One region of the Pseudomonas sp. 8_5_2 genome, then DNA from elsewhere that is predicted to be linked to it. Evidence: predicted binding sites of a transcription regulator. Region 1 holds the regulator's gene; the other holds the start of a gene.

Region 1 (3,114 bases):
TGTGGAAACCGCGAAAGATCGCATTGAGCAGGTCGGCATCGTCGGGCCGGCTTTCCAGCTCGACCAGTTGCTCGGACAGTTGCTCAAGAATTTCGCCGGCTTCTACCAGGAAATCCTGGAGGATTTCTTCATCGGCGCCGAAGCTCATCAAACGTGCTCCTTAAAAACCCAGGCTGGACAGCAAATCATCGACATCGTCCTGACCGGACACAACGTCTTCACGCTTATCGGCATGAATCTGCGGACCTTCACCCCGAGTCGGATGTTTTTCTCGATCTTTTTCTGCACGCAATTGATCGTGGTCATGCTGAATGCCCGCAAACCGGTCGACCTGGCTGGCCATCAGCACCAGCTTGAGCAGGTTGCTTTCCACTTCGGTCACCAACGTGGTGACACGCTTGATCACCTGACCGGTCAGGTCCTGGTAGTCCTGCGCCAGCAGAATGTCGTTGAGGTGGCCAGCTACCTTGCGGTTGCCTTCAGCGCTGTGCGTCAGGAAACTGTCGACGCGCTTGACCAGGTCACGGAACTCTGGCGCAGCCACTTCGCGGCGCATGAAGCGCTGCCAGTCGGTGCTCAGCGCCTTGGCCTCGCTGGCCAGGTCGTTGAGCACCGGAGTGCTTTCCTCGACCAGGTCCATGGTGCGGTTGGCCGCGCCCTCGGTGAGCTTGACCACATACGACAGGCGCTCGGTGGCGTCGGTAATCTGCGACACCTCCTCGGCTTGCGGCATGGTCGGGTCGATCTGGAAACTGACGATGGCACTGTGCAGCTCGCGGGTCAGCTTGCCGACTTCCTGATACAGGCCGCGGTCGCGGGTCTGGTTCAGCTCGTGAATCAGCTGCACCGCCTCGCCAAAACGGCCTCGCTCCAGGCTTTCGACCAGCTCCTGGGCATGCTTCTTGAGGGTCGATTCGAACTCGCCCAACGACGTTTGTGATGATTCCATGGCGCGCCCCCTGGCGTGACTCAGCCGTTGACGCGTTCGAAGATCTTCTCGATCTTTTCTTTGAGCACCTGAGCGGTGAACGGCTTGACCACGTAACCATTGACGCCGGCCTGGGCCGCTTCGATGATCTGGTCGCGCTTGGCTTCGGCGGTCACCATCAGTACCGGCATGGTTTTCAGCTTCTCGCTGGCACGCACCTTACGCAGCAGGTCGATGCCGGACATGCCAGGCATGTTCCAGTCGGTCACCAGAAAGTCGTAGTCACCGTTCTCCAGCATCGGCAGCGCCGTGGTGCCGTCGTCCGCTTCGTGCGTGTTGGTGAAACCCAGGTCGCGCATCAGGTTCTTGATGATCCGCCGCATCGTCGAAAAGTCGTCAACGATGAGGATTTTCATATCTTTGTTCAAGTAGACCTCCAAGCAGTCTCGAACGCGCTCGGCTGCGAGCGCGCATTCAATCAATCCGGTACAACGTAGAAAACGACTGCAACGACAACGGGCTCAACGCGCCCGCCATTCCCCAAGGCGGCTGCGCAGGCGCGCAGCACACTGGCTGTGCAACTGGCTGACCCGCGACTCGCTGACCCCAAGCACCTCACCGATTTCCTTGAGGTTCAGCTCTTCGTCGTAGTACAGCGCCAGCACCAGGCGCTCACGCTCCGGCAGGTTGGCGATGGCCTCGGTCAGGGCTACCTGGAAGCGCTCGTCCTCCAGGCCGCGGGCAGGTTCGACCTGGCCGCTGGCGCCATCCTCATGCAGCCCTTCGTGCTCGCCGTCCTGCAACAGGTCGTCAAAGCTGAACAGGCGGCTGCCCAGGGTATCGTTCAAGATCCCGTAGTAATCATCGAGACTCAATTGAAGTTCGGCAGCAACTTCATGATCTTTAGCGTCACGGCCAGTTCTGGCTTCGACTGCGCGCATCGCGTCACTGACCATGCGGGTGTTGCGGTGCACCGAGCGCGGTGCCCAGTCGCCCTTGCGCACTTCGTCCAGCATCGCGCCGCGGATGCGGATACCGGCGTAGGTTTCAAAGCTGGCGCCCTTGCTGGCGTCGTACTTGTTGGCCACTTCCAGCAGGCCGATCATGCCGGCCTGGATCAGGTCCTCGACCTGCACGTTGGCCGGCAGCCGCGCCAGCAGGTGGTAGGCGATGCGCTTGACCAGCGGCGCGTAGCGTTCTATCAGCTCGTACTGGGCGTCTTTCGACGCCCGGCTGTACATCTTGAAGCCACTCGCGTTCATAGCACGGGTCCCGCGCTGGTGGGTTGCACCAGACGCTCGACGAAGAACTCCAGGTGGCCGCGCGGGTTGGCCGGCAGCGGCCAGCTGTCGACCTTCTGCGCAATCGCCTTGAAGGCCAGCGCGCACTTGGAGCGAGGGAAGGCTTCGTAGACTGCACGCTGCTTCTGCACCGCCTTGCGCACACACTCGTCGTACGGCACGGCGCCCACGTACTGCAGGGCAACGTCAAGGAAGCGGTCGGTGACCTTGGTCAGCTTGGCAAACAGGTTGCGCCCTTCCTGCGGGCTCTGCGCCATGTTGGCCAGCACGCGGAAACGGTTCATGCCGTAGTCGCGGTTCAGCAGTTTGATCAGGGCGTAGGCATCGGTGATCGAGGTCGGTTCGTCACACACCACCAGCAGCACTTCCTGCGCCGCGCGGACAAAGCTCACCACCGAGTCGCCAATGCCCGCAGCGGTGTCGATCACCAGCACGTCGAGGTTGTCGCCGACGTCGCTGAACGCCTGGATCAGCCCGGCATGCTGGGCCGGGGCCAGGTGCACCATGCTCTGCGTGCCCGAGGCCGCCGGCACGATGCGCACGCCGCCGGGGCCCTGCAGCATCACATCGCGCAGCTCGCAGCGCCCCTCGATGACATCGGCCAGGGTACGTTTGGGAGTCAGGCCCAGCAACACGTCGACATTGGCCAGGCCCAGGTCGGCGTCGAGCAGCATGACCCTGCGGCCAAGCTCGGCCAGCGCCAGGGACAAGTTCACTGAAACGTTAGTCTTGCCGACGCCACCTTTACCACCGGTCACGGCGATCACCTGTACAGGATGCATGCTACCCATGTCTGTTCTTTACCTTGTCTCGCTGGGACTCAGGCCACACGTAGGGCAATTCTGCGTACCCCTTGGTATAGCGACTTTGCACACGCTTCATGGT
Region 2 (3,114 bases), 2.1 Mb from region 1:
ATCGGCCGACTCAAGCGCAGCTTCAACAGCATCAAGATGGAAGTCGAGCGCGAAATCGGCGCCGACGACATACGCCGCCAGCTGCACAACGAGCATATCCTGCAGATGGAAGAGGAAGCCAAGCGCATTCTCAACCCGATGGCCACACCTGCGCAGCCGCCCGTGACCACCGCCACCGTGCAACCCCCTGCCGGGCTCGAAGCCAGGTCGGTCGAAGCACCTGCGGCACCGGTAGCCCCTTCTGAACCGCCTGAAACGCCGCGAGCCCCATGAGCGAGAATCCGGAACACGACCAGCCAATGCCGCTGGTTTCGCACCTGACCGAACTGCGCACCCGCCTGCTGCGCTGCGTCGCGGTCATTTTCCTGATCTTTGCCGGGCTGTTCTCATTCGCCCAGCAGATCTACACCCTGGTCTCCGCGCCACTGCGTGATCACCTGCCGGCCAATGCAACGATGATCGCCACCGACGTGGCCTCGCCGTTCCTGACGCCGTTCAAGCTGACCATGATCGTGTCGCTGTTCCTGGCCATCCCGTTCATCCTCCAGCAAATCTGGGGGTTTATCGCACCTGGGCTGTACCGCCACGAAAAACGCATCGCCATACCGTTGCTGGTGTCGAGCATCCTGCTGTTCTACGCCGGCATGGCGTTCGCTTATTTCTTCGTATTCCCGCTGATGTTCAAGTTCTTCGCCGCCGCCACTCCGGCCGGTGTGTCGATGATGACCGACATCGCCAACTACCTCGACTTCGTGATGACGCTGTTCTTCGCCTTTGGCGTAGCCTTCGAAATCCCGGTGGCGGTGGTACTGCTGGTGTGGATCGGCGTGGTCGACGTGAAGTACCTGAAGAAAATCCGCCCGTACGTGATCATCGGCTGCTTCGTAGTCGGCATGGTTCTTACCCCGCCGGACATCTTCTCCCAGACCCTGCTGGCCGTGCCCATGTGGCTGCTGTTCGAGGTAGGCCTGCTGTGCGGCAGCCTGATTCGCAAGCGCAGTACCCACGACGAAACCGCCGATGACCATAACGATCAGCCGCCTGCGACCCAATCGTGAACCTGTTGCTCCTTGAAGAGGCCGACTTCGTTTCGGCCGACCGTGTCGTTCTCGCTGATCGGCGCTTCACCCACATGCAGGAAATCCATCGCGTGGCGGTGGGCGACAACCTGCGCGTGGGCCGTATCAACGGCCTGATGGGCAAGGCTACCGTGCTGCGCCTGGACAAGCACGAAGCCGAACTTGAAGTCGCCTTCGACCAGCAGCCGCCAACCAAACTGCCGCTGACCCTGGTGCTGGCTGTGCCACGGCCGAAAATGCTGCGGCGGCTGTTCCAGACCGTGGCGACCCTGGGCGTGCCGCGGCTGATCCTGCTGAACAGCTACAAGGTCGAGAAAAGCTTCTGGCAAACGCCCTTCCTGCAGCCGGAAAGCATCCGCGACAACCTTATCCTCGGCCTCGAGCAGGCGCGCGATACCGTGCTGCCTGAGGTGATCATCGAAAAGCGCTTCAAGCCCTTCGTCGAAGACCGTCTGCCGGCCATCGCCGCCGGTACTCTCGGCCTGGTAGGCCACCCCGGCCCCTACCCCGCCTGCCCGCGCGCCGTGGAACAAGCCGTGACCCTGGCCATCGGCCCCGAGGGTGGCTGGATCCCCTACGAAGTCGACCTGCTGGGCAAGGCCGGCTTGGCGCCAGTGCAGTTGGGTGATCGCATCTTGCGCGTCGAGACTGCAGTAACTGCGCTGCTTTCGCGTATTTTCTGACGTAAACGCCACTTTTTCGCCCATCAAGTTTCCCTCCCCCAGGCCGATGGCCTTGGCAACACAACAACTATTTGTGCTGCCAAGGCGCCGGGGAGTCGTACATGTATCAAGGGTTAGCCCAATCGTTGGGCAATGTGAGCGTCAATCGCAAACTGGGGCTGGGCTTCGGCTTGGTGCTGCTGCTGACCCTGGCCATCACCGTGACCGGCTGGCTGGGCATGGACAGCATCATCGATCGTGGCGACAAGCTGGGCAATATCTCGGTGATTCACCAGTACACCCAGGACTTGCGCATTGCCCGGCAACACTACGAACGCAACCGCGACAACGTGGCCGTGGCAGAGCTGGAGAAGGCCCTGAACGACCTGGAGCGGCAGATCCAGCTGATGCTAGGGCAGATCGACCAACCTGAGGATCAGCAACGCCTTCAGCAGCAGCTGGCAGCCGTACGCGAATATCGGCAAGCGTACGCCGACCTCAGCCGGTCCGCTGCCGACCCGGACGCCACGGAGCAGGCATTGCGGCGCATGGCCGACCAGGGCACGGTCTTGCTGAAAGCCAGCCAGGCGATGACTGCCTCGCAAACCGTCGTGCGCGATGAAGGTGCCGCGCGGGCCAAGAGCCTGCTCGCCATGGCTACGGTGCTGGCGCTGGCGTTGGGCCTGCTGGCAGCCTGGGCCATCACCCGGCAGATCATCATCCCGCTGCGCCAGACCTTGCGCGCCGCCGAACGCGTGGCCAATGGCGACCTGACCGAGAACCAGCTGCAGGTGCAGCGACGCGATGAACTGGGCCAGTTGCAAGCCAGCATGCAGCGCATGACCCAGGGCCTGCGCGAACTGATCGGCGGCATCGGCGATGGCGTCACCCAGATTGCCAGTGCGGCCGAACAGCTGTCGGCTGTCACCGAGCAGACCAGCGCGGGGGTCAACAACCAGAAGGTCGAGACCGATCAGGTAGCGACCGCCATGAACCAGATGACTGCCACCGTGCATGAAGTGGCACGCAATGCGGAACAGGCCTCGGAGGCCGCCCTGATGGCCGACCAGCAGGCCCGTGAAGGCGACCGGGTAGTCGGCGAGGCGGTCGCGCAGATCGAGCGCCTGGCCGGCGAAGTGGTCAACTCAAGCGAGGCGATGAACCAGCTCAAGGCCGAAAGCGACAAGATCGGCAGTGTGCTCGACGTGATCAAGTCGGTAGCGCAGCAGACCAACCTGCTTGCCCTCAACGCGGCCATCGAAGCCGCCCGCGCCGGCGAGGCTGGCCGTGGCTTTGCCGTGGTAGCCGACGAAGTGCGCAGCCTGGCCCAGCGTACCCAGCAGTCGACCGAAGAGATTGAAGAGCTGATCGCC

What was found. Region 1 encodes FliA, which starts transcription of late flagellar genes. Its sites were predicted from a motif close to CTAAAGTTTNNNNNNNNNNNGCCGNTAA; they were not measured.
Region 2: AC5O5R_RS25210 (methyl-accepting chemotaxis protein) is a predicted target of FliA. The motif match lies at 1,785-1,812, and genes of this name have one in related genera.

The regions. Positions count from the first base shown of each region.
Region 1 is NZ_CM181238.1:1,683,787-1,686,900, reverse strand. It holds gene AC5O5R_RS07745 (chemotaxis protein CheA) at 1-148, opposite strand, end outside; gene AC5O5R_RS07740 (protein phosphatase CheZ) at 161-949, opposite strand; gene AC5O5R_RS07735 (chemotaxis response regulator CheY) at 970-1,344, opposite strand; gene fliA (RNA polymerase sigma factor FliA) at 1,450-2,190, opposite strand; gene fleN (flagellar synthesis regulator FleN) at 2,187-3,020, opposite strand; gene flhF (flagellar biosynthesis GTPase FlhF) at 3,114-3,114, opposite strand, start outside.
Region 2 is NZ_CM181238.1:5,505,623-5,508,736, forward strand. It holds gene tatB (Sec-independent protein translocase protein TatB) at 1-273, shown strand, start outside; gene tatC (twin-arginine translocase subunit TatC) at 270-1,058, shown strand; gene AC5O5R_RS25205 (16S rRNA (uracil(1498)-N(3))-methyltransferase) at 1,055-1,762, shown strand; gene AC5O5R_RS25210 (methyl-accepting chemotaxis protein) at 1,864-3,114, shown strand, end outside.